Regions from separate parts of the Litorilinea aerophila genome, predicted to be linked through region 2. Evidence: riboswitches for the same ligand, from Rfam matches in the RefSeq annotation. Region 2 holds a riboswitch; the other holds the start of a gene.
The links. Region 2 has a riboswitch for thiamine pyrophosphate ahead of FKZ61_RS21795 (thiamine ABC transporter substrate-binding protein). Riboswitches for the same ligand answer to the same signal wherever they lie in the genome.
Positions count from the first base shown of each region.

Region 1 (14,644 bases), on a different contig from region 2:
GGTCCGTTGGCCTGGGCCAGAGCTGGACTGGCTGCTGGCGAATGGTTTTTCGCCAGAGCCAGCCTGGACCCCGGAGAATGCGAAATCATAGCAGGTGACATCGGAGGGAAATTCTATGCGAGACAACTTCACTGAACAGGATTTGCGCCAATTGCTTGGCCGTCGAGACACACTGTGTGTCTCCATTTATCTGCCCACCCAGACGGCAGGCCCGGAGATTGAGCAGAACCCCATCCAGCTGAAAAATCTGCTCAACGAGGCCGAAGAGAAGCTGGTCCAGGGGGGCGTGCGCGCGGCAGAGGCCCGGGAATGGCTGGAGAAGGCCCGGAGCTACCTGGACGACCGCTACTTCTGGCAGCACCAGAGCCACGGCCTGGCCCTCTTCATCGAAGGGGCCACCACCCGCCTGTACCGGCTCCCCCTGGAATTCAAGCCGGAGGTGGTGGTGTCCGACCGCTTCCACATCACGCCGCTGCTCCCCCTGCTGAGCGGCGATGGCCTCTTCTACCTGCTGGCCCTGAGCCAGAAACAGGCCCGCCTCTTCCAGGGCAGCCGATTCGAGATCGAGGAAGTCCCGGTGGAGGAGATGCCCAAGAGCCTGGCCGACGCGCTGCGCTACGACGAATTTGAACCCCAGACCCAATATCATTCGGCCGATGCGCCAGGCGCAGCCGGCGGCGGGCAGATCATCTTCCACGGCCACGGCGGCGGTGAGGAGGACCGCAAGGTCCACCTGGCCCGCTACCTGCAGGGGATCGACCGGGCGCTGGCTGAGGTTTTGCAGAAAGAGCAGGCCCCCCTGGTGTTGGCCGGCGTGGACTACCTGCTGGGCATCTACCGGGAAGTCAACACCTATGACCACCTGCTGGAAGAGGCCATCCTGGGCAACCCAGACGATCTGAGCGCCCAGGAACTCCACCAGCGAGCCTGGCCCCTGGTGGAGCCCGTCTTCCGCGCCCCTCGCCAGGAGGCCGCAGAACGCTACAAGGCCCTGGCCGGTACCGGCAAGACGGCCAACGACATCCAGGAGATCGTGCCGGCCGCCTACCAGGGCCGGGTGGATGTCCTCTTCCTGACCCGGGAACACCATGTCTGGGGCACCTTCGACGTGGAGAGCCAGCGCGTCCACCTGGACGAGGCGCCCGGCCCGGACAATGAGGACCTGTGTGACCTGGCCGCGGCCCACACCTTCCTCAACCGGGGCAAGGTGTACGTGGTGGATCCCGACCAGGAGCCGGATGCCATGCCGGATACCAACGGGCTGGCCGCCATCTTCCGCTACTAACCTGCCCGCCCATCTTTCCAATGGGGCCCAGCCGCCTGGTGCAGGGGCGGGGCTCCATTGGGGAGATGGGCCCACCTGAAAGCCCGCCATGAACTACGGATTCGTCATCGACAACCGCAAGTGCATCGGCTGCCACGCCTGCTCGACCGCCTGCAAGAGCGAGAACGAGGTCCCCCTGGGCGTCTACCGCACCTGGGTGAAGTACGTGGAGACCGGGGCATACCCGGATACCCGGCGTCACTTCCAGGTGACCCGCTGCAACCACTGCGCCAACCCACCCTGTGTGCGCATCTGCCCGGTCACGGCCATGTACCAGCGGGCCGATGGCATCGTGGAGTTCGATCCCGACGCCTGCATCGGCTGCAAAGCCTGCATGCAGGCCTGCCCCTACGACGCCATCTACATCGACCCGGAGAGCCACACCGCGGCCAAGTGCCACTACTGCTCCCACCGGGTCGAGCTGGGGCTGGAGCCGGCCTGTGTGGTCGTCTGCCCGGAGCACGCCATCATCGCCGGGGACATGGACGACCCCGCTTCGGAGATCAGCCGCCTCCTGGCCACCCAACAGGTGACGGTGCGCAAGCCGGAGCAGGGCACCGCGCCCAAGCTCTTCTACATCGACGGCAACGACTGGGCGCTGCACCCCACGGCCACCGAACGCACGCCGGAGACCTTCCTGTGGGCAGACGTGATCCCGCTCCACGCCGGACCTCGAGACGGTAAGCACGAAGCGGAAACGGCCGGCAGCGATCCGGCGAGGGGAGCCTCTCCCCCGGCAGTCAACGCCGCCCTCTATCCGGCCACCCGCCGGACCGCCCCCTCGGGCGTGTCCATTCGCTCTCCCCAGCCCCAGGGCGATCCGATCGGGGGCCCCATCCACATCGGCCAGGGACGCATGGCCGAACAGATGGTGCAGGTCTCCTACAACGCCCAGCACAAGATCCCCTGGCACTGGCCGGTGCCCGCCTACCTGGTCACCAAGGGCATCGGCGCGGGCCTCTTCCTGCTCCTGGCCCTGGCCTTTGGCCTGGGCCTCAGCCCCTTCGACGGGTTGACCGCCTCGCTGGGTGGCCTGATTTCGCTGCTCTTCATCGCCATCACCACCGGGCTGCTGGTCTATGACCTGGAGCGACCGGAACGTTTCCTGTCCATCCTCCTGCGGCCCCAGTGGCAGAGCTGGCTGACCCGGGGCGCCTTCATCCTGGTGGGCTTTTCCGCCGTCGCCGGCCTGTGGTGGCTGCTGGAGACGGGGGCGCTGTTGCACATGCTGCCCCCCGCGCTCAGCCAGGTCCTGCGGCAGCCACTCCTCTGGATCGGTGGTGCGCTGGCGGTGGGGGTGGCCACCTACACCGCCTTTCTCTTCGGCCAGGCAGAAGGGCGAGATCTCTGGCAGAGTCCGCTCTTGCCCTTCCACCTGGTGATCCAGGCCCTGATGGCTGGCTCCGGTGCGCTGCTGGTGCTTGACCTCTTCCTGGCCATGCCCGTCGAGCTGACCCGATTCACCCAGGTGACCTTGGCGGTAGCGCTGCTGGTGGACCTCTTCGTGACCCTGGCCGGCGAGTTCGCCATGCCCCATGCCACAGAGCTGGCCGCCCGGGCCGCCCACGAGATCCGCCACGGCCGTTATCGCCGCCACTTCTGGCAGGGGGGCGTGCTGCTCGGCCATGGGGCTCCGCTGGCGTTGATGGCGCTGGCTTTCCTGGCCACGCCGATTGCGCCCCTGTTGGCGGCTCTGGCCGGCCTCTGCGCCATTGTCGGGCTGTACTTCTTCGAATACGCCTTCGTCATGGCGCCCCAGGAGTTGCCGAACAGTTGATTGGGTGATTGGAAATAAAGAACCATCGAAAGCGTAGCGACATGACCGAACAATCCAAGATCCACCGGCTTTTGTCCGCCCTGTTGGGTCGGAACACCGACGCCCACCCGTCCCCCCGACAGGCGGACGACTTCGGTCTGCCCACCTTTGCCCCTACAGAACGGGTGCCCGAGCCTGTCCCCATGACCGTCGTCCATCACCCCGACGGCCGCATGAGTCAGTACCCGCCGGCTGAAAAGTGGGATGACTGGGTGGAGTGGGACGGCAAGGCGTGGCCCCGACGGGTGGCCCGGCGCTACATGCTCATCCCCACGGTCTGCTTCAACTGTGAAAGCGCCTGTGGCCTGCTGGCCTACGTGGATCGCGAGACGCTGGAGATCAAGAAATTCGAGGGCAACCCGGTGCACCCTGGCAGCCGGGGCCGCAACTGCGCCAAAGGCCCCGCCACCCACAACCAGACCTACGACCCGGAGCGCATCCTCTATCCGCTTAAGCGGGTGGGCAAGCGTGGGGAAGGCCAGTGGAAGCGGGTCACCTGGGAGGAGGCGCTGGAAGACATCGCCGCGCGCATGCGGGAAAGCCGCCTCCAGCGCCGGGATGGCATCGTCTACCACGTGGGCCGGCCGGGCGAGGACGGCTACACCAACCGCTGCATCAGCGCCTGGGGCGTGGACGGCCACAACAGCCACACCAACATCTGCTCGGCCAGCGCACGGCTGGGCTACTCCCTGTGGGGCGGTTTCGACCGGCCCAGCCCCGACCACGCCCACGCCCGGGTCATCCTGCTCATCTCCAGCCACCTGGAGACCGGCCACTACTTCAACCCCCACGCCCAGCGCATCATCGAGGGCAAGATGGCCGGCGCCAGGATCATCACCCTGGACCCCCGGCTGAGCAACACCGCCAGCATGAGCGACCTCTGGCTGCCTACCTGGCCCGGCAGCGAGACGACGGTGCTGCTGGCCATAGCCAACCACCTGATCCAGACCGGCCGCTACGACAAAACCTTCGTGCGCCGCTGGGTCAACTGGCAGGAGACGCTGGCGGCAGTGAAAGATCAGAGGCTAAAGGTTGAAGATGAAGAGCTCCGGACCGCAATCTTCAATCTTCAATCTTTCTCCTTCGAATACTTCGACGCATTGCTCAAACACCTCTACAAGGACTTCACCTTCGAGCGGGCGGCGGAGGAGGCGCAGGTCCCGGTGGAGCGCATCCGCCAGGCCGCCGAATGGATCGCCGACTGCGACGGCCGGCTGGCCGCGCACGTCTGGCGGGCCGCCAGCATCGGCAACCTGGGTGGCTGGCAGGTGGCCCGGGCCCTCTTTTTTCTGAACGTGCTCACCGGCAGCGTGGGCACGCGCGGGGGCACTTCCGGCAACGAGTGGAACAAGTTCGTACCCAAGCCCTTCGCCAGCCCGCCGGCCGGGGAAGCGTGGAACGAACTCCACTTCCCCCTGGAATATCCCTTCGCCCACTACGAGATGAGCTTCCTCCTCCCCCACTTCCTGGAGGAAGGCCGGGGCAGCATCGACGTCTACTTCACCCGCGTCTACAACCCCATGTGGATCAACCCGGACGGCTTCATGTGGCTCAAGGCGCTGCGGGACGAGTCCAAGATCAAGCTGCACGTGGCCCTCACCCCCACCTGGAACGAGTCGGCCTGGTTCGCCGACTACGTGCTGCCCATGGGCCACGCCGGCGAGCGCCATGACCTCATGAGCCAGGAGACCCACGCCGGCCAGTGGATCGCGTTCCGCCAGCCGGTGCGCCGGGTGGCCATGGAAAAGCTGGGGCGCCAGGTCCGCTACACCTACGAGGCCAACCCGGGCCAGGTGTGGGAAGAAAACGAGTTCTGGATCGAGCTGTCGGCGCGCATGGACCCCGACGGATCCCTGGGCGTACGCCAGTGGTTCGAGAGTCCCTACCGACCGGGCGAGATCATCACCGTGGAGGAGTACTACCGCTGGATCTTCGAAAACAGCGTGCCCGGCCTGCCCGAAGCCGCGGCCGCTGAGGGGCTGACGCCGCTGGCGTACATGCGCAAGTACGGCGTCTTCGAGATCAAGCGGGAGAACTACACCCCCTACGAGCAGCCAGCGCCGCCAGGCCAGGGGGTGGAGGTGGACGGCGAGCGCAAAGTTGGCTTCGACACGCCCAGCCGCAAGCTGGAATTCTTCAGCGAGACGCTTTACGCCTGGGGCTGGCCGGAGCGGGAGTATACCATCCCCTGGCCCCTCAAGAGTCACGTCCATCCAGACCACATCGACGTGCAGAAGGGGGAGATGATCCTCCTGCCCAACTTCCGCCTGCCGACCCTCATCCATACCCGCAGCGCCAACGCCAAGTGGCTCTACGAGATCAGCCACAAGAATCCGGTCTGGATGCACCCCAGCGACGCCCGACGCATCGGCGTCAAAACGGGCGACCTGGTGCGGGTGACCACCGAGATCGGCTACTTTGTGGATACCGTGTGGGTGACCGAGGGCATCAAGCCGGGCGTGATCGCCATGAGCCATCACCTGGGGCGCTGGCGCCTGCAGGAGGATCTGGGGGTTAACCCCGGCATGTCGGCCCTGGCCCGGCTGGAGGAGGACGAATCGGGGCACTTCCAGCTTAACCACATCCACGGCGCGCGGCCCTGGCAGAGCTTCGACCCCGACAGCGAGCGCATCTGGTGGGAAGACGTGGGCGTGCACCAGAACCTGACCCACGCCGTCCACCCCGACCCGCTAAGCGGCGCCCACTGCTGGCTCCAGAAGGCGGTGGACGTGCGCAAGGCCGAGCCCGGCGACCGCCACGGCGACGTGTGGGTAGACACCAATCGCTCCATGCAGGTCTACCGGGAGTGGCTGGCCCTGACCCGGCCGGCCAACCGGGTCAGCCCCGATGGTAACCGCCGTCCCCTGTGGCTCAAGCGGCCCCTCAAGCCGACCCCCGCGGCCTACCGGCTGCCCACGGCGGAAGGCCATCTCCACGACTCCGAAGCAGGGCCGCCCGTGGACACCCCGTCCGGTGCGTAGCCCCATGTTTTCCAGCCACCAGGCAGCAGTGGCCTGCGCCCGGGCCTTCGACCTCTTCGGCCACCTCTACCGCCATGGGCTGACGCCCGCTCTCTGGGACCAGGTGGAGGGGTTGCCGGCGTTGTCTGCCGTGATGCCCCGCCCCTACAACGCGGACGCGGCGGCGGCCAGTTTCCAGACCCTCTTCGGCCTCAACGTCTTCCCCTACCAGAGCCTCTTCCTGGACCCTGCCGGGCTGCTGGGGGGTGCGGAAACGGAGCGGGTGCGGGCCAGCTATCGGCAGATGGGCTTTGCCGTGGACGAGGACAGCGAGCCGGCCGATCACCTGGCCCATGAGCTGGCTGCGCTGGCGTTCCTGTGCCAGGCAGAGGCCGAGGCGTGGGAGGATGGCCGCGCAGACATGGTGGCCCGGGCCCGGCAACTCCAGGCCAGCTTCCTGGACGAGCACCTGCTGGCCTGGCTGCCGGCCTTCACCGTGGCCGTGCAACGGCAGGGCGATCCCTTCTACGCCGAGTTGGCCGGATTGACCCTGGCCCTGGCCGTGGAGCGACGGCACTCGCTGACGGAGAACAGCCGGGCCCAGCCAACACTGCCGGCAGGGGAAGGGTCCACCCTACCCGACCTGGATGCCCCCCACACCGACCTGGACGCCATCGCCGGCTTTCTGTTAACGCCGGTCCACAGCGGCCTCTACCTCTCTCGCGGGGACATCAGCCGGATGGGCCGTGCAGCCGGTGCGCCCCACGGCTTCGGCGAACGGCGGCAGATGCTCCGCACCTTCCTGCGCAGCGCCGCCGAATTCGACCGCTTCGGCCCGGCGCTGGCGACCCTGCAGGCGCTGGTGGACGAAACAGCGCGGACATTGGGCCGCTGTGGGGAAGAGCTCGGCAGCCAGGCCGTGGTGGAGCCCTGGCTGGCACGGCTGCGCGCGACAGAAGCGCTTTTTCAGAAGCTGACCGCGGCCCTGGATGGCCCCCAGGGGCCTCAGGGAACGGCCACTGCCTGGCCCAGGAAGTGATCCACCGGGCCGTGGCCACGGCCCAGCCGGAGCGCGGCACCGGCCCGCAGCGCCGCGGTCAGGTAGCGTTTGGCTGCGGCCACCGCCTGGGCCACATCGGCGCCTTTGGCCAGCTCCGCGGCGATGGCCGCGGCGAAGGTACAGCCTGTGCCGTGGGTGTTGGGCGTGTCCACCCGGGGCGCGCGGAACTCCTGAAAGTCTCGCCCGTCGTAGAGCACGTCCACTGCATCTTCCGCGGCGGGCAGATGCCCCCCCTTGACCAGCACATAGCGGGGGCCCAGGCGGTGGATACGCCGGGCCGCCTCCCGGGCCTCCGCCAGGGTGCCCACAGGCATCTCGGCCAGGACCTGGGCCTCGTGGTGATTGGGCGTCACCAGGTAGGCCAGGGGTAGCAGGTGCTCGACCAGCGCGGTCCGGGCCGTTGGCTCCAGCAGGGGATCGCCGCTCTTGGCCACCATCACCGGATCCACCACCAGCCGCTCCACCCGGTAGTGGCGGGCCCGCTCGGCCACCACCTGGATGATGGCGGCGTTGGCCAGCATCCCCGTCTTCCAGGCATCCGCGCCCAGATCCTCCATGACCGCGTCGATCTGCTGGGCCACGAACTCGGGCGTGACGGGGAAGACCCCCTGGACGCCTACGGTGTTCTGGGCGGTGAGGGCCGTGATGGCGCTCATGCCGTAGGTGCCCCGGGCGGCGAAGGCCTTCAGATCGGCCTGGATGCCCGCGCCGCCGCCAGAGTCCGAGCCGGCGATGGTCAACACTTTCTTCATGATTTTCCTCCTTCCCAGGCAGCCTGGAAGAAATCCAGCTCGCAGGCCATGGCATAGGCGTAGGCGCTGCGTGTCAGATCGTCGTCCCGGCCGTAGCGGTCCACCAGCCCTTCCAGCCGGCGGGCCAGGGCGTCAAACTCGGGGCTGCTGTAGGTCTGGATCCACTCCCGGTATGCGGAATCGGCTGCCGGTCCCTGCTCCGCCAGGCGCTGGCCCAGGTAGGCATAGAGGCGCATGCAGGGGGCCAGGGCCGCGGCCGTCACCCCCACCTCCTGGCTCCAGGCGGTGGCCAGGAGAAAATCGGTGTAGCGCCGGGTGGCGGGGCTGGGCGTCACGGCGCCCAGGTTTACCCCCCAGCGGTGGGCGTACTCGTGATGCAGCCGCAGCTCTTCCAGCACGCCGCCGGCCAGCTCGTGGAAGGCCTGAAAGCCCTCCCAGTCCGGCGAGCGGGCCGCGGCCACGCTGTAGCCCCGGGCAAAGGCCTGCAGGAAGTAGGCATCCTGGCCCACGTAGAACTGGAAGGCCTGGATGGGCAGCTTCCCTGTGGCAATTCCCTGGACGAAGGGATGTGCCAGGCAGGCCTGGGCCAGCTCCCGGCTGGCCTGCCACAGGTCGGTGGATAAGGTCATGGGGAACGCTCCTCCTGTATTTCATCCAGGTTTTTCGCCGAAGGTTCGACCAGAGCCTGGCGCACCCGGCTCCGCAGGGTCCGAGCAGCGACGGCCGGATCTGGCGCGCCCAGCACGGCGGAGATGACGGCCACACCGGCGGCGCCTGCCTGGATGACCGCGGCCGCGTTGTCCAGGGTGACGCCGCCGATACCCACCACGGGGATGCGCACCGAACGGGCGATGGCAGCCAGCCCCTCCAGGCCGATGGGCGTGCCCGCGTCGGGCTTGGTGGTGGTGCCGAAGACATCCCCCACGCCCAGGTAGTCGGCGCCGGCCTGCTCTGCCTGGCGCGCCACCGCCACGCTGTCCGCCGAGACGCCCAACAGGCGCTGGGGGCCGATGAGCGCCCGCGCCAGCGCGGGCGGCATGTCGTCATCGCCCACGTGGACGCCCTCCGCGTCCAGAGCCAGGGCCACGTCCACCCGGTCGTTGACGATGAGGGGAATGCCCGCGGCCTGGGTGAGCTGGTGCAGGGCACGGCCCAGCTCCAGCAGTTCCCGGGTGGTGGCGCCCTTGTCCCGCAACTGGACCACCGTGGCGCCCCCTTGAATGGCCGCCCGCACCGCCGTCAACAGGTCCCGCCCCCCCACCACACGCCGATCCGTGATCACATACACGGACCAATCCACGTCACATTTCATCTTGGACTCCGTCCTGTTGCTCCATCCGGTTGAAGGTTGAAGGTTGAAGATTGAAGATTGAAGATTGAAGATTGGGTAGTGACGGAAAGGGGTTCCAGGCCCCAATCTTTAATCTTCAATCTTCTTTCTTTTCTTGAGTCCCGCCACCAGTTGACGCACCACCCGGGTTGGATCCGCCGCACGCATGACCGTCCCCATCACGGCCACGCCGGCCGCGCCAGCCCGGAGACAGGCGGCTGCGTTCTGCGGGGTGATGCCCGCCAGGGCGATGACCGGCACAGGAACGGCCTGGCTGACCCGATGCAGTTCCGAGAGGCCCAGGGCCGGGCCATAGCCAGGCTTGCTCTCGGTGGGGAAGATGGGGCTCAGGGTGACATAGTCGGCGCCGGCCGCAGCCGCAGCCTGGGCTTCGGCCAGGGAATGGGCGGAAACTCCAACCCACCGGTCCGACCCGACCACCTGCCGGGTGGCCTGGATGTCCTGCCCCCAGGGCAGGTGGACGCCGTGGGCCTGGGCCTCCACCGCGGCGTGGGCATCGGCGCTGACGCTCACCCAGGCGCCGTAGGGCCGGGCCAGGGCTACCACTTCCTGCACCAGCGCAGTCAGGGCTGGCCGGGGCAAGTCCTTCTCCCGCACCAGGATCCAGCGGCAGCCGCCGGCCAGCGCATCGGCCACCACTGCGGCCAGCGGCCGGGGGGCCATCCGCCGATGGGTGATGACCAGCAGGGGCGGATCCGGCAAGGTCATAGCTGGATGCGCCCTTCCAGGGGGCTGGATGCGCTGGCGTAGAGGCGGCGGGGCATGCGGCCTGCCTCGTAGGCCAGGCGGCCCGCTTCGATGGCCAGCCGCATGGCCCGGGCCATCTTGACCGGATCCCGGGCCTGGGCCACCGCGGAGTTGAGGAGGACGCCGTCGCAGCCCAGCTCCATGGCGATGGCCGCGTCGGACGCGGTCCCCACGCCGGCGTCGACGATGACGGGCACCTGGCACTGTTCCCGGATGATCTGGATGTTGTAGGGGTTGCGGATGCCCATGCCCGAGCCGATGGGCGCGCCCAGGGGCATCACCGCGGCACAGCCGATGGCTTCCAGCTTCTTGCAGGTGACCGGGTCGTCGTTGCAGTAGGGCAGGACCACGAAGCCGTCATCCACCAGTTCCTGGGCCGCCTGGAGGAGCTGCTCCACGTCGGGGAACAGGGTCTCATCGTCGCCGATGACCTCCAGTTTGATCCAGTTGGTGCCCAGGGCTTCCCGAGCCAGTTGAGCCGTCAGCACCGCATCCCGGGCGGTGTAGCAGCCGGCGGTGTTGGGCAGGATGTGATAGCGTCCCCGGAGCAGGTCGAAGAGGTTCTCCGCCTGGCCATCCAGGCTCACCCGGCGCATGGCCACGGTCACCACCTCGGCGCCGCTGGCCTCCAGGGCATCCAGCATGACCTGCTGGTTGGGGTAACGGGCTGTCCCCAGGAAGAGACGGGAACGAAACGTCTTGCCCGCGATGGTGAGTGGAACGGTAGGTGTTTGCATGATTTTTTCTCCGTGTGAAAGGGAAGAGAGGTAGACGGTAGTCGGTAGTCAGTAGACAGCATGCGCCGACTACCGTCTACTGTCTACCGTCTACTGTCCAACTATCTCCCGCCCGCCACCGCCCGCACGATCTCGACCCGATCGCCGGGCTGGAGGCGGTGTTCGTGCCAGCGGCTGCGGGGGATGACCGTGGCGTTGACGGCCACGGCGATGCCAGGTCGATCGGGCGGGATCTCCCGGGCCTGCAGGAGTTCGGCCACGGTCTGCTCCTGGTAGGGTTGGGGCTCGCCGTTCACGGTAATGGTTCTCTCCATCTTCTACCCTCGCTGAAAGCGCTGTAGCCCAAAGGGGCGAATGATCTCCGGCGTCTCGCCGGTGCGAATCAGGTGGCTGATGGCCTGGGCGGTGACCGGCGCCAGGAGAATGCCGTTGCGATAGTGGCCGGTGGCCAGGATCAACCCCTCCACCGGCGTAGTCCCCAGGATGGGCGCGTCGTCCCGGCTGCCCGGCCGCAGCCCGGCCCAGGTCTCGACGATGGGCAGCTCGTCGATGGCGGGCAGGGTCTCCCAGGCACGGCGCAGCAGGTTGTACACGCCGCCTGCGGTGAGCCGGGCGTCGAAGCCCTTCTCCTCCACGGTGGCGCCGATGAGCAGCCGGCCGTCCTCGCGGGGGACCAGGTAGACATCCCGCCCCCAGATCACGTGGCGCAGCAAGGGTGGGTCCGTGGGCATCTGCAGGGCGATCATCTGCCCCTTGACCGGACGTACCGGCGGCCGGGCCTCCGGTGGAAGCCCGGCCAACCCGGCCGACCAGGCGCCGGCCGCGATCACCACCACGGGCGCCGACAGGGTTTCCCCCGACTGCAGCCGGACGCCGCACACCCGGGGAGCGCTGTCGCCGGTTGTCACCAACACCTCGGCCACCTGGGTGCGTTCCCGCAGGGTGCCACCGGCGGCCAAAAAGGCCTTGCGCAGGGCCAGGATCACCTTGCGGTTGTCCACCTGGTGGTCCAGGGGGCTGTAGATGGCAGCCAACACGTGGCGGGTCAGGTGGGGTTCCCGCTGCCGGGCCTCCCGGCCAGAGAGCCAGCTCAGCTCCAGGCCCAGGCTGCGCTGGAACTCATACTGGAACTGGAGGCGCTCCGCCTGATCCCGGTCCACCGCCACGACCAGGGTGCCCTCCGTCCGATAGCCCACGTCGATGCCGCTGGCCTCCTGCAGTTCCCGGCTGAAGTCAGCCCAGCGGGCGCGGCTTTCCAGGAGCAGGGGCAGCAACGACTCCTCGCCGGGTTCTGCCTCCACCTGGGGAGCCAACATGCCGGCAGCGGCCCAGGTGGCTGCCGGCAAACTCCCGGGCCCCACCTCCCCCCGTTCCAGCACGGTCACCGGCTGGCCGGTCCGGGCCAGCTCCCAGCCGATACCCAGGCCACAGATCCCGCCGCCCACGATCAGAACATGCTCAGGCCGCTGCATGGCACGCGATCCTCCTCTTTTTCTATTTCCGTTTTTCTATTCCCGCCCGAGATGGGGACCGGCCAGCCGGGCCAGGAGCAGATAGAGCAGGAAGGCCACGGCAAAGCCGGGGATGGATGCGCCCAGCCAGGGCAGTCCCCGGGCGATGGCGTGATAGACCACCACGCCTACCAGCCAGGCGCCCACGCCCAACCAGTTGACGCCACCCCGATACCAGTACGGCCCTTCCTGCCGGTAGAGGGCGTCCACCTGCAGCCGCCGCCCGCGCACCACAAAGTAGTCCGCCGCCAGGATGCCGAAGAGGGGCACGAAGACCGACCCGATAAGGAGCAGGAAGTCGAAGTAGCGGCCCATGGTCAGGAAGGCGGCCAGGCCCAGGGAGACCAGGCCGATGATCACCACCAGCAGCCGCTGGCTCACCTGGGGGAAGACGTTTTGAATGGTCACCGCCGCGGAGTAGATGTCCGCGAAGGCGTTGTCCGTTTCATCCACCAGGATGACCAGCAGGGCCAGCGCGCCGCCGGTGAGGGCCATGATGGCCGTGGCCAGGTGTTCTGGCGTGGGCTCGCTCACCTGCAGGGTGAGGATAAAGAGCGCGCCCAGCCCATAGAACCAGATGTTGGCCAGGCCGTAGCCCAGGAAGGTTCCCCAGAAGGAGCCCCGGGAGCTGCGGGCAAAGCGGGTGAAGTCGCAGACCAGGGGCAGCCAGGAGATGGGCATGGCCACCACCAGGTCCACGCCCAGCCAGAAGGGCATGTCGCCGGTGCCCGGCTGCCGCCACAGCGCCCCCAGGTCGTACTGGGTGAAGAGGGCGTAGGTCATCCACAGGGTGACGCCGTAGACCAGCCAGACGCCGAACTTCTCCAGCCACTCCCGAACCACCACCAGCGGCCCGCCCAGGGCCAGCAGGATGCACCAGGCGGCGAAGATCACCAGCCACACGCCATAGCCCGAGACCCCCCACAGGGCCAGGCTAATGCGCTCGGCGGCCAGGGCCATGACCCAGAACTCGAACGCAGTCCAACCGATGAGCTGGATGAGGTTGAGGAGGCTGGGCAGGTAGGAGCCCCGGGTGCCCAGCACCGGCCGTAGCAGGACCATGGTGGGCACGGCGTGGTCGCTGCCGGCCACGCCGGTCAAGGCCAGCAGGAGGTTCCCCAACAGGGTGCCCAGCCCGATGGCCAGCAAGGCCTGGCCCAGGCTCAGGCCCGGCACCAGCAGCGCTCCGGCCTCCAGCACCAGCAGTCCTACCCCCAGGCTGGACCAGAGCACGAAGAAGTCCAGAAAACGGAGAATGCGGAAGTCGGGGGTGACGGGACGGATGCCCCACTCCGGAGGTGCCTGGAGTTTGGGCAAAAAGGTGCGTCCCACGGTTTGTTGTGATTCCATTGACGCTGCTCCTTTCCTGTGCATTCATGTTGCTGTTCATGCTCCAGGTAGCAGCGTTCAGGGAGTCGGGCACCTGCCCCGGTTGTCCAGGCGGAAGGTGGCCCGAACGGCGTTGGAGGAAGGCAAGGGGCTCTTCAGGTACGGGGCAACGAAAAACGCCACCCCGCAGGGTGGCGTCGCCTTCTCCAAAGCGAATCCGTTTCCCTGCGCTGGCATTACCCAGATCAGGTTCATGGGGTCGACCATGCAATGGTCCTCTCAGCCTGTGACCAGGCTCCCCCAACGGGTATGAACAACAGGTTCGGTTGGTATGGTGCGGAGGCTCAAACGACCACCGGAGGAAACCGCCAGGCTCCTCCGGCCGATATGTTTGAACCCGGATGCCGATACCGGTATGACCCTTTCAGTCTAGCAGCCTGGTTGCCGTGATGTCAAATTGTGGTGTCAAACTCGAAGGGAGAGGGCGCCGCCCCAAGGTGGCGGCAGAAGTCAACGGTATGGTCAATCATGGGGTTTCCTCAAGTCGTTGAACCGTTGGAACGTTCTAACGTTCCAACCACCCAGCGGCGGATCTCTGCGGCACAGGCAGCCACCGGGCGGTCGGTGGTGTCCAACAGGCGGACGGGCGGAGTCTGCCGGGGACCTTCCTGACGGAGCCAGCGGTTGAAGGCCACCTGTTGGTCGATGAAGGGGGCATTGCTACAGTTACGCCAGTCTGGCCGTGCCCGCAGCCGCTCGGCCAGCACCTGGTCGTCACAGACCAGGGCCAGGATGTGCAGCGCCGAAAAGTAGCGGGCTTCCACACAGGCGGTGAGATTGGCGGGCACGGCCAGGCCCGCGCCGGCCAGCAAGACGGGCCGCCCCGACTGGCCGATGTTCTTGCACAGCCGCAGCCAGAGGTTGGTGTACTTGGGCCACTGTTCCGGCGCGGCGAACTCATCCATCCAGAGGATGTCCGAATCCAGCACCACCACCTGGGGAAGCGTGTGGACCAAAGCGGCGACGAGGGTCGACTTGCCGCTGCCGGACGCGCCGC
Region 1 is NZ_VIGC02000012.1:125,626-140,269, forward strand. It holds gene FKZ61_RS11265 (MGMT family protein) at 1-91, shown strand, start outside; gene FKZ61_RS11270 (baeRF7 domain-containing protein) at 116-1,285, shown strand; gene nrfD (NrfD/PsrC family molybdoenzyme membrane anchor subunit) at 1,374-3,101, shown strand; gene FKZ61_RS11280 (molybdopterin-dependent oxidoreductase) at 3,284-6,121, shown strand; gene FKZ61_RS11285 (TorD/DmsD family molecular chaperone) at 6,126-7,139, shown strand; gene thiD (bifunctional hydroxymethylpyrimidine kinase/phosphomethylpyrimidine kinase) at 7,106-7,912, opposite strand; gene FKZ61_RS11295 (TenA family protein) at 7,909-8,541, opposite strand; gene thiE (thiamine phosphate synthase) at 8,538-9,224, opposite strand; gene FKZ61_RS11305 (thiamine phosphate synthase) at 9,333-9,971, opposite strand; gene thiG (thiazole synthase) at 9,968-10,747, opposite strand; gene thiS (sulfur carrier protein ThiS) at 10,849-11,061, opposite strand; gene thiO (glycine oxidase ThiO) at 11,065-12,219, opposite strand; gene cytX (putative hydroxymethylpyrimidine transporter CytX) at 12,256-13,608, opposite strand; TPP riboswitch at 13,793-13,899, opposite strand; gene FKZ61_RS11330 (AAA family ATPase) at 14,127-14,644, opposite strand, start outside.
Region 1: another riboswitch for thiamine pyrophosphate. It lies ahead of cytX (putative hydroxymethylpyrimidine transporter CytX); the one in region 2 lies ahead of FKZ61_RS21795 (thiamine ABC transporter substrate-binding protein).

Region 2 (14,644 bases):
CGATGGTGGTGGGCAACCGGAGCCTGGAGGTTCGCTGGGACGGCGCGCTCTCCGACGACATCGCCGCCATTCCCGGCGGGACCTACCGCCTCTTCTTTGACCTGCAAGTGCGGGTCCAGGGGGAGGAAGCGTGGTACGACTGGATCGTGGGCGCGGAGGGCGCCGGGAGCGCCATCTTTACCGCCGCCTGCCTGAACACCACCTACGAGTTTCGAGTGCGCGCCCGGGCCGAGCAGCCGCCGGCGCCCCCCGAGGGAGCCTGGCCCAACCATCGCTACCCAGGCCCCTGGAGCGAGCCGATGGCCGTCTACTTTAGCCGGCCGCCCATCACCACCACGCTGCCCTTTCCCGGCACCGCGCGCCTGTACCTTCCCCTGGTGCACGGCACCGTCTATGCCGGGCCACCTTGTTGAGGGCGAGGTTGGTTGCCAGGGGCATGTTTTGCCAGCGGCCTGAATCGCTGGTACAATCGCGATGGAGTCCCAACGGGACACCGGCCCTCCGGTGTCGCTCAGTTTAAAGCTGCAGCCATGGCAACGACCCAGACAGACACCTCAGTGGATACAAACACGCCGGTGGATATTGCCGCCAACCTGGCCCAGGTGCGCCAGCGGATGGTGGCAGCCGCCCGCCGGGCCGGCCGCGACCCGGCGGAGGTCACCCTGGTGGCCGTCAGCAAGACCCACCCCCTGGAAGCCATCCGGGCGGCCTGGGCGGCCGGCCAGCGGGACTTCGGCGAAAACCGGCTGGAAGAGCTCTGGGAGAAGGTGGAGGCCGCCCGGGACGCCGGCCTGTCGGACATCCGCTGGCACCTCATCGGCACCATCCAGAGCCGGAAAACCCGTCAGGCCGTGGGGCCTTTCGTGCTCATCCATTCGGTGGACCGGGTCAAAATCGCCCGGCGGCTGAGCCGGGACGCCCTGGAAGCGGGGCAGGTCCTGGATGTCCTGCTGGAAGTGAACGTCAGCGGCGAGGAGACCAAGCGCGGTTTCGCGCCGGACGAGCTGCTGGCCGAAGCCCCGGGGATGCTTCAGCTGCCGGGGATTCGCATCCGAGGCCTGATGACCATGGCGCCCCTGGTGGACGATCCCGAGGAGGCCCGGCCCGTCTTTCGGGGGCTGCGAGAGCTGCGGGATCAGCTCCGGGCGCGTTGCCCGGAGGGCGACTGGTACCACCTCTCCATGGGCATGACCAACGATTTTGAAGTGGCCATCGAAGAGGGCGCGACCCTGGTGCGGGTTGGATCGGCCATTTTCGGCGCCCGGCAGGCGTAATCAACAATGCAACCGGCCAAGAGGCCACAGGTGTAGATGAACATGTTGGAGAACAAAAAGATCGTCTTTATCGGCAGCGGCGCCATGGGTGAGGCCATGATTCGGGGCCTGTTGAGCCACGACCTGGTCACACCAGAGCAGATTGTGGCATGCGACCCCGTGGCCGCCCGTCGCCAGCAGATGCAGGAAGCGTACAGCGTCCACGTGAGTGAAGACAACGCGGCCGCTGTGAAAGATGCCGATGTGGTGGTCCTGAGCATCAAGCCCCAGGTGGCGGCCAAAGTCTTCGCCGGCCTGAAGGGACACATCCCGCCTTCGGCCCTGGTTCTGAGCATCATCGCCGGGCTGCCCATCCGGGTCATGCAAGAGGGGCTGGGCCATGGGGCCATCGTGCGCTGCATGCCCAACACGCCGGCTCAGGTGGGCATGGGCATGAGCGTCTGGACGGCGACGGAAGCGGTGACCCAGGCTCAACGGGCCCAGGCCGAGGCCATCCTGGGGGCGTTGGGTGAACAGATTGCGGTGGAGGACGAGGGCTATCTGGACATGGCCACCGGGCTGAGCGGCTCGGGGCCGGGCTACGTCTTCCTGCTCATCGAAGCCCTCATCGACGCCGGTGTCCACATCGGCTTCAGTCGGGGTGATGCCCAGAAGATGGTGTTGCAGACCATTGCCGGCAGCGTGGAATTGATGCGGACCACCGGCCTTCACCCGGCCGATCTGCGCAATCGGGTGACCAGTCCCGGCGGCACCACCGCCGCAGGCCTTTTGGAATTGGAAAACAGCGGCGTGCGTGCGGCGCTGGTGCGGGCTGTGGTAGCCGCCTATCGGCGCAGCCAGGAGCTCGGCGCCGTGTATGACGAGTAGCATGAAAAGAGAGTGCCCATGATCACCTTGTTAATCATTTTGTTGCAGCTGTACAGTTACGTGTTGCTGGCGCGGGCTCTGGTGAGCTGGATCCCGAACCTGGATCCCTACCATCCCCTGGTTCAGTTCCTGTACCAGATCACCGAGCCGGTCCTGGAGCCGATCCGGAAGTTGGTGCCGCCCCTGGGCGGGATCATGGACATCTCCATCATCATCGCCTTCTTCCTGCTGATCGTCCTGGAACAGCTCCTGCGCTCATTGGCCTGACAGAAAGGAGAGAGCACATGGCTGGCACACTCAGGCGTCCACAGGGATGTGGAGACCGGGGCCATATGGCGCCAGGTGCTGTAACTCGGAGGGGCGCCGGCCCCCTGGCAGGATTAGCCAGGCGAATGGGACGGGGGCGTCAGCGCTGGCTGGCAGGCCTCTGGAGTGTCCTGGTCGCCCTGACCCTGGTGGCTTGCCAGCCTATCCAGCCGGTGGCCTCGGAGCAGGGCGAGGTGACCACCTTGCCGGAAGGAGCGGTGGACGTGTCGAGCCTGTCAGAGGTGGAGCAACAACTGGTGGCCCAGGCCCGGGCCGACCTGGCCCAGGAGCTGGGGGTAGCTGCCGAGGAGATCCAGGTGGCCGGGGTGGAGGCCGTGGACTGGCCAGATGCCAGCCTGGGTTGCCCGGAGGAAGGGATGATGTACGCCCAGGTTATCACCCCGGGCTACCGCATCGAGCTCCGCGTGGATGGAAACAGCTACGAATATCACACCGGCAACCAGCCGGACGGTCCCATGGTGCGCTGCGAACCCACAGATTCTTGAGTAGGGGCGGGCCGCCGTGCCCGTCTGCTGTCGCCAGTCACGAAAGGGCGCCGGTTTGTGGTAGGGCGGCTCCCAGCCGCCCGATGGCGCCACATCCGGGTGGATGAAAGGACGGCGACGCCTGCGCAGCATGTAGGGGCGAATCACGATTCGTCCTGCCTGCGACGGGGCGCCGGTTTCGTAGGGGCGGGCCCTTGGCCCGCCCGCTGTTGTTTAATCCTCCCTGGACTCAATGAAAGGCAGCCACAGGGTCGGGACGACGAAGGTGAGGTCCACCCGTTTTTGCAGGTGCGTGCCCGGTACCACCACCCACATCACCATGGGCTCCCGTTGTCCCGCCGGAATGGTGACCGTGGTGGTGATGGTGCCGCTGATGGTCAGGGTGGCCGTGGGCGTCACGCTCCCCGTGCTGGCAAAGACCTGGACCGGCAGGCCATCCCCGACCGGGTTGCCGTAGGAATCGGTGACCCGGAAGGTGAGGGGCAAGGAGTAGCTCTCTGCTGGCGGGAACAGGGCCGGCAGGTCCAGGGGCCCCTCGATCTCCGTGGCCGGGCCGGGCTGGATGGTCACGGTGACGTTGGCCCGCAGGTGGCCAATTTGGGCGCGGATGGTTGTCTGGCCCGCCCGGGTGCCGGCCTGGAAGGTGTCCGTGTACACGCCGTTGTGGACCACCACATCCCGGGCGGTGCTGCCGTCGCCGAAGGCGCCCAGGTCGGTGACCAGGGAAATGGGCATCTCTCCAGCCATGGGTTGACCCTCATCGTCCAACAGCCGCAGGGTCAAGCTCCCCGTTTGGCCTACCTGCAGCGTGGAAGGGGTCACCGTGAACTCTACCTGGACAGGCTCCGCCTGGACGTAGACGGGGGTTTGCCCGGCGGCCTGACCCACCTGGAGATGCAGGGTATAGTCGCCTGCCGTGATCGGCGCCTGGAACTGGAGGGTCGCCACGCCCCGCTCGTTGCTGAGGGTGCCCGTTATCACTGCCTGGGGGGGCAGCTCCTCACCGGCCGGCCCCAGGCCGTAGTAGACCACCGCACCACCCACCGGCAGGGAACCGGATCCCTGGTCCGGCGTCACCACCCGGACGAGGAAGCTCACCGCTTCCCCTTTGAAGACCACCTGGGGCGAAGAGGCCAGGGGCTGCAGCCCCAGATCGGCGGAAGCAGCCAGCAGGGCCGCGTGCGCGTTGATGCGCCCGAAACCCAGGGACGCATCCCGGCCGGGCGCGGTATCTCCGTTCACGTCCTCGGCCGTTTCCTGAATCAGCGCCCGGATCTGGTCCCGGCTCAGGTCAGGGCGCAGGCTCCACAGGAGGCCCGCCAGGGCGGAGACGTGGGGCGTGGCCATGCTGGTGCCGGAGAGGGTACCGTAGCCGCCGTTGCGGTAGGTGCTGAGGATGCCGGCGCCCGGCGCGGCCACTTCTACCTCCGTCCCCTGGTTGCTGAAGGAGGCCCACTGGTCGTTGGCGTCGGTGGCGGCCACGGCCATGACCTGGGGGTAGGCGGCCGGCCAGTAGACCGGCGGCGACGGGAAGCCAGGGCTGTGGTTGCCGGCGGCCGCCACCAACAACAGGCCCTGGCGGTAGGCGTTGTCCACCGCCACGCGCAGGGCAGATGGATCGGTGTTGAGGGTGAGGCTCATGTTGGCAATCCGGGCGCCGGCCCTCACCGCGTAGTAGAGGGCGTCGATCAGGTCGTCGATGTAGCCCCGCCCCTGGGCATCCAGCACCCGCAGGGGCAGGATCTGGAGCTGCCGGCCCAGGCCGGCGATACCCTCGCCGTTGTTGGCCGTGGCCGCCAGGATGCCCCCCACGTGGGTGCCGTGGCCGTAGGGGTCGTTGGGCTCGTTGTCTTGCTCCACCCAGTCCCAGCCGTAGAAGTCATCCACAAAACCATTGCCGTCATCGTCCACACCGGCCACACCGGCCAGCTCAGCCTGGTTGTGCCAGAGGGGCGCGTTCACCAGGTCGGGGTGGGTGACATCGAAGCCGCTGTCAATGAGGGCCACGGTGATGGCGGGGCTGCCCTGGCTGATGCCCCAGGCAGACAGGGCCCCGATCCGTTCCAGGGCCCACTGTTGGGGCAGCAGGGGATCGTTGGGCGGCGGCTCCTGGGGCGGATTCAGCAGCAACCTGGACGCGGCCTGGATGCGGGCGTTGAACTCGGCGAAGCGGATAAAGGGCGCCTGGTCCACGGCTGCCCGCCGGACTTCCATGGCGCTGTACAGCTCTGCACTGCTGGCCAGCACCGCCTCATCCGCAGGTCGGGCCGCGATCAGCCCGAATTCCGGCCAGCGACGGGTTAGCTCCAGCCCGTTTGCCTGCAGCCAGGCGCGGAGTTCCGCTTCCGACGGCTCGCCTTCCAGGCCCAACAGCAAGGTGGATGGATCCACCTCTGCCTCCGCTTCCAATGCCGATGCGGCCGGCGTGTCGGTCACCATTTGGGGCCGTGCCTGAACCTTCCACCCTGGCATGACCAGCCCCACAACCAGCAACAGGGCCAAAATGGGCCGCCTGATCTCCATGGTCCCTCTTTCGTTTTTGTGCTAAAATCTCCCTGCAACCATTTTCTGTGTCCATTTTCGAATGTTCCCGGCGAATACGCAAACAGCCATGGATACGATTTCACTGGAACGCTTTGAAGAGTTGGTCGAAGAGGCGCTGGACTCCATCCCCGAAGCCCTGTGGGCTGCGGTGGACAACCTGGCTGTGGTGGTGGAGGAGTGGCCCACCCGCCAGCAGTTGGCCCAGGTGGGGATGCGCCGCGGCCAACTGCTGCTGGGCCTCTATGAGGGTGTGCCCCTGACAGAGCGGGGTCAATACTACAGTCTGGCGCCGCCGGACAAAATTACCATCTTCCGCCAGCCCATTCTCCAGGTCTGCCCGCCGGGGGATGAAGACGCCATTCGCCAGCAGGTGCGGCGCACCGTGCTCCATGAAATTGCCCACCATTTTGGCATCAGCGACGAGCGTCTGTGGGAGCTGGGCGCCTATTGACGGTCAAGAAGGGGAGGCATACGTTGGTTGGACTGCATCTGACGAATCGTAGACGGCCGTTGGCCTGGTTGACCCTCTGGCTGCTGGCCCTCGTGGTGGCCGGCTGCTCTGTGCCGGGCATCCCCTTGCCGGAGCTGCCCATCGATCTCTCCGATGTCCCCGGCATTCCCGATGGGCTGCAGGAGTTCCCGGACCTGCTGGGGCAGTTGGGCCTGCCGGATCTCAGTCAGCTGGAGAACCTGCCGGTGCTGGAGGATCTGCCGGCCCTCCAGGCTGGACCCGGCGCCATCATCTACAGCGGCCCGCTGGAACGGCGCCTGGAAGTGGGTCAGGCCATTCCCGGCACAGATATCCGCCTGACGGCTATCAGCGCCGACGGCGCCCAGTTCGAAATCGCCGGCCTGCGTAGCGTGCGCACCGTGGGCGACTCCCTGGACTACGACGGGCCGTGGCCGGGCCTGGCCGGGGTGACCTACAACCTGCGCCTGCGCATCTACCAGGTGACCGACCGCACCGTGCGGGCTGCGGGCGTCCATCGCCTACACATCGAGAACATCACCCCGACCCCTGCCGAGGTCGACCTGGGGGCCAACACCCTCAAGTTTCCCTTCACCACCAGCGCATCCAGCGGCCAGCTCTTCACCGGCATGACCATCGGCTTTCTGGGCAGCGAAGCCCGGGGCGCGCAGCTGAGTGGCCTGCCCGAGGGCGAATATCCCTACCGCAAAGTGGGCGACAGCATCCGCTGGCAGGGCTACCTGCGACCGGACATTCCCGTGGATTATCAGGTACGGGTTTTGTACTACACGGAGAACAGTGCCCGGGTGGGCGGCATCGTCACCGTCGCCCTGCCCGTCCGGTGAGGGTTGTATGGCACAGGACAGCTATCGCATCCAGTTCAATACCCGCAGCGAATTTCACCGCAGCGCCGGCCACCCACCGTTCCAGGCCATCCCCGCCCACTACTACAACATCACCGACTCGGAGGCCTGGCCGGTGGCGGGACTGCTGGTGCTGCTGGATGGCAAAGGCCAGCCGGTGCGGGCCGAGCTTCACCTGTACGAAGATCAGCCCAGCCACGTCCACGAAGCTGCCATCCGCCAGAGCCGGCTCCTTCTCCAGGAGCGCTACACCGGCGACGATCCCCTGCCCCTGCGCATCATGCAGACCTACCAGCACCGGGACGCCATGCACGTGCGGCTCTCCACGGTGACAGATGCCACCCCCCAGACGCCACCCCGCGGCACGTCTTCCCGCCTGCTGGTGGCGGCCCTGGGGATCGCGGTGATGCTCTTCCTGGTCTGGCTGGTGGCCTTCTACCAGCCGGGCGGTACCCCCGATGAAACGGCAGCCTCGGCGCCCGCCGGCTCGGAAACTCCCGGCCCCAATGTGGTGGCTGCCCTGTTCACCAACCAGTCGGACGGCGGGGAGGCGGAAGAAGTGCTGCCGCCCAGCCGCAACGCCCATCCCGGCATCGGCATCGGGGTACGGGTCCAGATCGCGCCGGGGCTCCGCCTCACCCTGCGCAGCGAGCCCGGCCCCAACGCCGGCGAGGTGCGGGGAGCCATGGAGAGCGGCCAGACGGCCCTGGTGATCGGGGGGCCGGCCTACACCCGGGGCGATCAGGACACCATCGTCTGGTGGTACGTCCAGTTGGATGACGGCACCGAAGCCTGGGCCGCTGCCAACACCAGCACCCGCACCGTTCTTCTCCCGGTGGAGTGAGGGTGGAGAAAGGGCATCACAGCAGGGTCATCAGCCCGGGGTGGATGGCCAGCTCGATGGATGCGCCGGGATCCGGCAGGCGCAGGACCGGCTCCCCGCCGTCGCTGGAGAGGCTGTAGGCCGGAAGCTCGAAGTGCAGCCGTTCCATGCCCTGGCTGCCGGCCACCTCCAGCTCGATGCCGTAGTGGCTGCCCCGGAACGATCGCCGCGTCAGCTTCCCCTCCAGCCGGAACGACCCCGGCAGCTCCCCTTGTCCAGGCCAGCGGGCCGCCTCCGGCCGGATCAGGAGGGTGTAGGATCCCGCGGCGCGGCCGGCTGCATCGGGCGGTGCGGGCAGTTCGCCCAAAGGCGTCCGCAGGCGTCCGTTGCCGGGCTGCTCCAGGGTGGCGGGAATCAGGTTGCGGAAGCCCAGGAAGCGGGCCACGAAGGGCGAGGCCGGGTGGGTGTAGACGGCTTCCGGCCGGCCCACCTGTTCGATGCGTCCCCGGTTCATCACCACCACCCGGTCGGCCAGGGCGAAGGCCTCTTCCTGGTCGTGGGTGACGTAGAGGGCCGTCACCCCCACCCGGGTCAGGATGCTGCGCAGCTCCACCATCAGCGCATCCCGCAGGGACTGGTCCAGGTTGCCCAGGGGCTCGTCCAGCATCAGGAGCCGTGGGTTGGGCGCCAGGCTGCGGGCCAGCGCCACCCGCTGCCGTTCCCCGCCGCTCAATTCGAAGATGGAGCGTTCGCCGTACCCCTCCAGGTTGACCAGGTCCAGCATCTCCGCCACCCGGCGTTGGATTTCCGCTGCCGGCCGGCGGGCCATGCGCAAGCCGAAGGCGATGTTCTCCGCCACAGACTTGTGGGGGAACAGGGCAAAGTCCTGGAACATGAAGCCGAAATGGCGCCGGTGTACGGGCAGCTCCCGCAGGTCCTGGCCCTTGAGCAGGATCTGCCCCGTGTCCGCGTCTTCCAGGCCGGCGATGACCCGCAGCAGGGTGGTCTTGCCGCAGCCGCTGGGCCCCAAGACACAGAGGATCTCCCCGGCGTAGACCTCCAGGTGGATATCCTGTAGGGCCACGGTGGTCTGGCCGTAGCGTTTGCTCACCCCGATCAGGGTGAGCATGGGCTGGGTGGTCGTGGTCATCGTCGTCAAAACTCGCCGATATCCTGGAAGCGGAAGCGTTCGATGGCCAGGAGCCCAGCGGCCGAGACCACCATCAGGATGGTGCTCATGGCCAGGGCCTGGCCGTAGTTGAGCAGGCCCGGCTGGCCCAGGGCCCGGTAGATGACCACCGGCATGGTGGGTACATCGGGCCGGCTGACCAGCAGGGTGGCGCCGAATTCCCCCAGGCTGATGGTGAACGCAAAGGTGGCGCTCACCAGGACGGCCCGGAAGAGGATGGGCACGTCCACCTCCCACCAGCCTCGCCACGGAGGCGCGCCCAGCACCGCCGCAGCCTCCCGCAGCCGCGGGTCCAACCCCCGCAGGGCCGGCAGAAAGGTGCGCACCACAAAGGGCGAGGCGATCAGGCTGTGGGCGATGGGAACCAGGGCCAGGGAGGTGCGCAGGGGACCCATGGAGATGATGTAGCCGAAGCCCAGGGTCACCGCGGAGGTGCCCAGGGGCAGCAGGAAGATGGGATCCAGCAGGGCGGTGACCCAGCTCCGGGGGCGGGCCAGGAGGTAGGCGCTGACGATGCCCAGAAAGAGGCTGAGCACCACGGTGGCCATGGCGAAGAGCAGGGAGTTGCGCACCGCGGTGAGGGGCGGCACGAAGAAGGCGCTCTGGCGGCGGTTGACGGCCAGCTCCCGGTAGTAGGCCAGGGTGAAACCCTCTCCGCCCAGGGTGAAGCTGCGCCAGGCCAGGGCCAGCAGGGGGGCCAACAGCAGGAGCAGGGTCACCACCAGGATCAGCCCCAGGCCGAGCCGCTGCCAGGTACCGGTCACCGGCCGGGCTGTCCGCTCCTGGGGGCGCATCTCCAGGGGCAGGCTGGCCCGGGCCTGGAGCCGGGTGTAGACAGCCATGATGGTGAAGGTGATGGCCATCTGCACCAGGCTCAGGAAGGCGGCCACCGGCAGGTTGAAGAGGCTCACTGCCTGCCGATAAATTTCCACCTCCAGGGTCGCATAGCGGAGTCCCCCCAGGATGAGGACCACCCCAAAGCTGGTGAAGCAGAAGAGAAAGACCAGCAGGCTGGCGGCCAGAATGCTGGGGGCCAGCAGGGGCAGGGTGATCTCCCGGAAGAGGCGCCAGCGGCTGGCGCCCAGCACCGCGGCTGCCTCTTCCAGGTGGGGGTTGAGGTGGGCCCAGAAGCCGCCCACCGTGCGGACGATGACGCTCACGTTGTAGAAGGCGTGGGCCAACAGGATGATCCAGACTGTCTGCAACAGGCGGATGGGCGGTTCATCCAGGTGGAACCACTCCTGGAGCCACTGGTTGAGCAGGCCGTTGTCGCCCACCAGGGTGATGAACGCGGTGGCCACCACCACCGTGGGCATGACAAAGGGGATGGTGGTCAGGGCCCGCAGCAGGCTCTTGCCCGGAAAGCGATAGCGGGCAAAGGGGTAGGCCACCGGCAAACCCAGGATCAGGGTCAGCCCGGTGGAGGCGGCTGCCTGCCAGGTGGTGAACCAGAGCACCTTCCAGAAGAAGGGCTGGCGCACCGTCTGCTCGATGCCGCGCAGGGTCCATGTTCCCTCCGGCCGGAAGCTGGTGGCCAGAATGTGGCCCAGGGGATAGAGGTAGAACCCGGCCAGAAAGAGCAGCGGCAGCGCGTAGAGCAGATAGAGGGGCAGCCGGCTGAGTTTTCGCACCCTACCGCAGCATCACGTTGGTCCAGGCTTCGATCCACCGTTCCCGGTTGGCGTCGATGGCCGCCGGATCCAGTTGGGCGGGCTCGGCCGGCTTCTCCGCAAAGCGCACAAAGACCTCCGGCAACTGGGCGTTGACGTTGGCCGGGTAGACGAACATCTGCAGGGGGATGTCCTCCTGGAAGGGCACATCCAGCATGAAGTCGATGAGCTTGCGGGCCTCCTCGGGGTGGGCCGCGCCCCGCAGCACGCCCACGAACTCGATCTGGCGGAAGGTGCCGCCCGGCGGCGAGATGTTGACGCTGGCCGGTTCGGTGCGCCCGTCGGTGGCGTAGACCACGTCCGCAGGGGGGCTGGTGCTGTAGCTCACCACCAGGGGACGGTCCCCGCTGCCACCGGAGCCCACGGTGAAGTGGTCGAAGTAGGCCTCGCTCCAGCCGTCGGTCACCAGCACGCCGTTCTCCTTCAGGGCCTGCCAGAAGTCCAGGTAGCCATCTTCACCGAAGTAGGCCACGGTGGTGAGCAGGAAGGCCAGGCCCGGCGAGGAGGTGGCGGGGTTTTGCACCACCAGCAGGTTGGCGTACTCCGGCTTGATGAGGTCCTCCAGGCTTTGGGGCAGGGGAATACCCCGTTCCTCAAACCAGGCCCGGTCTGCGTTGAGGTTCACGTAGCCATAGTCCACCGGCAGCAGGCGATTTTCCGGGTCCAGCTTCAGCTCGTCGTCGATCTGGTCCAGCAGGGGCGAGGTATAGGGCTCGAAGATGTCCGCATCCAGGGCCCGGCTCAGGAAGGTGTTGTCCACGCCGAAGAAGACATCCGCCAGGGGGGCATCCTTGCTCAAGATCACCTTGTTCAAGGCCTCCCCCGCGTCCCCCAGCTGGAGGAACTGCACCTGGATCTGGTTGCTCTCTTCGAACTGGGCCAGGACCTCCTCGCTGACGTTGAAGGAGTCGTGGCTGGCCAGCACCACGGTGGCCGGTTCGGCTTCGCTGGTGGACATGTTGGCCGGGGGTGCCACCGGCTGACAGGCTGCCACCAGGAGCAGGCTGCAGAGAAGCAGGAAGAAGGTTTTCCGGTTCATCAGGCCCTCCGTTTTGAATAAAACAGATTGATGCGCCAAGGCGGATAAAAAAACCTTACCCGATTGGGTAAGGTGAGTTTCCCAGGGAAAGTGGGCTATGGTTTCCTCCGCTGGCATTACCCAGATCAGGTCCATTGGGTCGGTGGCAGGTCGGCCACCCTCTCAGCCCGGCGCTTCCGAGCTCCCCGTCTGTGATGTCGGCCGCCAGGCTCAGAACCCGCGACCCTTCTGCGTTTCAGTCTAGCACACTCCGCTGAAATCGTCGAATTATCCCCCCACCTGTGGGGCCAGAGGTCCCCCGGGAGACATGGCCACCGCCCTGTAGGCGCAGCTCGCAGCTGCGCCTATGTCTCCGTCGCTTCACCCGCCTGAATCTGTGAAACCGTGCGGTCGGAGACCGCACCTACGGTTTGGTGACGGATCTGACAGAAGAATATGCCTTCATTCCCTATGCTGAATGTGGTATGATGGCAGGGAACGATGCCCCATTCGGGGGGGCGCCCTCGAATGAAATTGGTGGAAAGTGTTGGTAGGGAGTCGAAATATGCGCGCGTTTGTCCTGAGTGGTGGCGGAAATCTGGGTCCCCTTCAGGTGGGTGCGCTGCGGGCTCTGCTGGAACGGGACATCCGCCCCCAGATGCTGGTGGGCTGTTCGGCCGGCGCCCTCAACGCGGCGTTCCTGGCCCGGGAGCCCACCCTGGAACAGGTGGAACACCTGGCCGACATGTGGCGCCAGGTGACCCGACAGGATGTCTACCCCAACGGCCGGCTGAGCGTCCTCTGGCGCTTCCTGAGCGGCCAGGACAGCCTCTACGACAACCGCCGTTTCTATGCCTTCTTGCAGCGCATTGGCGTTAGCCCGGCCTGGACCTTCGGCCAGATCCAGGGCGCCAGGCTGTACGTCACGGCCACCAACCTCCGTACCGGCCAGCTCCATGTCTTTGGCGACGACCCCAACGACCGGGTTCTGGATGCCCTCATGGCCAGCACCGCCCTGACCCCGCTTCACCCGCCGTGGACAGTCAACGGCGAGCGGTACATTGACGGCGGAACGGTGACCCCTCTGCCCCTGCGGGTGGCCCTGGAGCGCGGGGTGCGGGAGATCTACTCCCTGCACATCGTCAGCGCACGGGAGGAAGAAGAAGAGCCCGGCCTGGTGCGCGGCGTGGTGGGGCTGCTCCGGCGCAGCGTGGCCACCATGTTACGCCTCCAGGCCCAACACGACCTGCTGCTGACAGAAGAGCGCCAGGGGAAGATTCGCCTGCACCACATCCGGCTCTCCACGCCCAACCCGCCCAAGGCCACCGACTTCAGCGGTGAGGAAGAGATGTTCGACCTGGGGTATCGGCAGGCGGTGGCCTACCTGGAGCAGCGGGCAGGAGCGTCCACTGTCTCCGGCCGTGGGAGCAGCGTCTGGTGGCGCCGCCTGGCCGAAGCCGTCGGCATCCCCAGGCGGATGGAGATACCCCCGCCGGAGCGGCAAGTGGCCGGTCAGGAAGCGCTTCCGCCCTGCTGATCCCGGGCACACTGGGGACAGTGGCGGGGATCTTCCAGCTCGATGAGGTGCTTGCCGCACACGGCAAAGGTCACCTCCACCCGCTGGCGCAGAAATTTCCGCCGCACCTCTGCTTCCAGCATCAGGTCCGGGCAGTTGGTTTCGATGAGGATCTTGGGCACCGGGCAGGTGTTACACAGGGAGCGGTGCCAGGGGTAGGGGTTATTGGGATTGGCCGCCAGCAGGCGGCATTCCTCCTTGTTTTTTCCTCGAAAATAGTCACCGTAAAAGTATCGACAGTTGACCGGTTTATTCATGGATTTTTAGCACAGAGACAGGGCGGCGCCACGTCCGCAGCCCCAGTCGCGGAGTTGCGAACGTGGCCCCATGTCTGAAAAAAAAAGACCGCCAGCTTCGGGCCAGCGGTCTTGCCTTCCCGGACGGCCAGGACCCGATCCGCCTCAGTACAGTCTGGCGTAAATACCACGGCAGAAATTCCGGGTGCCCTCTGGGCGCACTACCTCTGGCGGAAACCATCGGCGAATTTCTGCCGGGATTTACTCAGTTCTTCCAGAAGGGTGATTCATCGTCGTCTGGGTAGTCCGGATAGTCCGGGTAGTCCCAGTCGGCGTTCATGAGGCTTTCCGGGTCGATGAAGAGCCGGTTGGCCAGCTCCTCTTTACGTTGCTGCTGTTCCGGCAGCAGGCGGCCGAATTCATATTCCAGGCTGATCAGGGTTTCCAGCTCCGCTTCCAGCAGGTGATAGTCCTCGTGGGAAAGGGGCACGCCGGGCCGCCGGGCTGCGTGGAAGTTGCTCACATACTCCTCGTAGACCGGGCAGGTGTCGGCGTCGGCCTGGGCCTCGTCCTGGAAATCCCGGTAGTCCTGGAAGTCGCTGTCCAACTCATCCACCAGATCTTCCAGCGCGTCCACCGCGGCGATCCAGTCCTCGTCGGTCTCCAGATTTTCCTCGGCCGGTTGGCGGCTATAGGTGACGCCGGGCAGGCGGCCTGCACTGTTGGGCGCCACCTCCCGGAAGTCCCGATCTTCCTCCAGCCCGGAGAGATCCAGGGTGTAGCCCATGTCCTGGGTCAGGCGCAGCATGCTGTATTCCTGGAGGACGTAGTGCAGGTCGTCGGGCGGCGTTGGGTCGCTGTAGCACCCCCGCCCGATGAGCCGGGCGGCCAGTTCCCAGGTGGGCATGGCCAGGCGGGTGCGGCGATCCTCGGCCACGATCTCCTCGGCCAGCAGGGCCAGCTGGATGTTTCGGTGTTGAATGGCCTGCTCGTCCCGGCTCTCGCTGGGCTGCAGGCGCATGGTGTAGTGGCCGGCGATGCTGTCCACCACGCCGATGATGATGTCGTCCCGGCTCTGGCCTCCCTGTTCCTCGATCCAGGCCACAAAGTCGCTGCCCAGCCGGAGGGACCAGGTCTTGTGCTCGATGGCAGCCACGGCTTGCACGGTGGGTCCTCCCCAGAGCTCAACGGTCAGCACCCGGTCGTCGGGCCGGTAGGCCTGGAAGAACTGCGGAAAGAAGGCGATATGTTCCAGCTCATCCAGGAGAAGGAAGCCACGGCGCAGCTCGTCGTTGTTCAGGGT
Region 2 is NZ_VIGC02000041.1:30,395-45,038, forward strand. It holds gene FKZ61_RS21740 (hypothetical protein) at 1-413, shown strand, start outside; gene FKZ61_RS21745 (YggS family pyridoxal phosphate-dependent enzyme) at 531-1,274, shown strand; gene proC (pyrroline-5-carboxylate reductase) at 1,317-2,141, shown strand; gene FKZ61_RS21755 (YggT family protein) at 2,160-2,408, shown strand; gene FKZ61_RS21760 (hypothetical protein) at 2,534-2,953, shown strand; gene FKZ61_RS21765 (S8 family serine peptidase) at 3,167-5,476, opposite strand; gene FKZ61_RS21770 (metallopeptidase family protein) at 5,565-5,948, shown strand; gene FKZ61_RS21775 (hypothetical protein) at 5,972-6,811, shown strand; gene FKZ61_RS21780 (SH3 domain-containing protein) at 6,819-7,673, shown strand; gene FKZ61_RS21785 (ABC transporter ATP-binding protein) at 7,690-8,802, opposite strand; gene FKZ61_RS21790 (ABC transporter permease) at 8,808-10,472, opposite strand; gene FKZ61_RS21795 (thiamine ABC transporter substrate-binding protein) at 10,474-11,469, opposite strand; TPP riboswitch at 11,636-11,748, opposite strand; gene FKZ61_RS21800 (patatin-like phospholipase family protein) at 12,095-13,066, shown strand; gene FKZ61_RS21805 (hypothetical protein) at 13,042-13,362, opposite strand; gene FKZ61_RS21810 (hypothetical protein) at 13,607-14,644, opposite strand, start outside.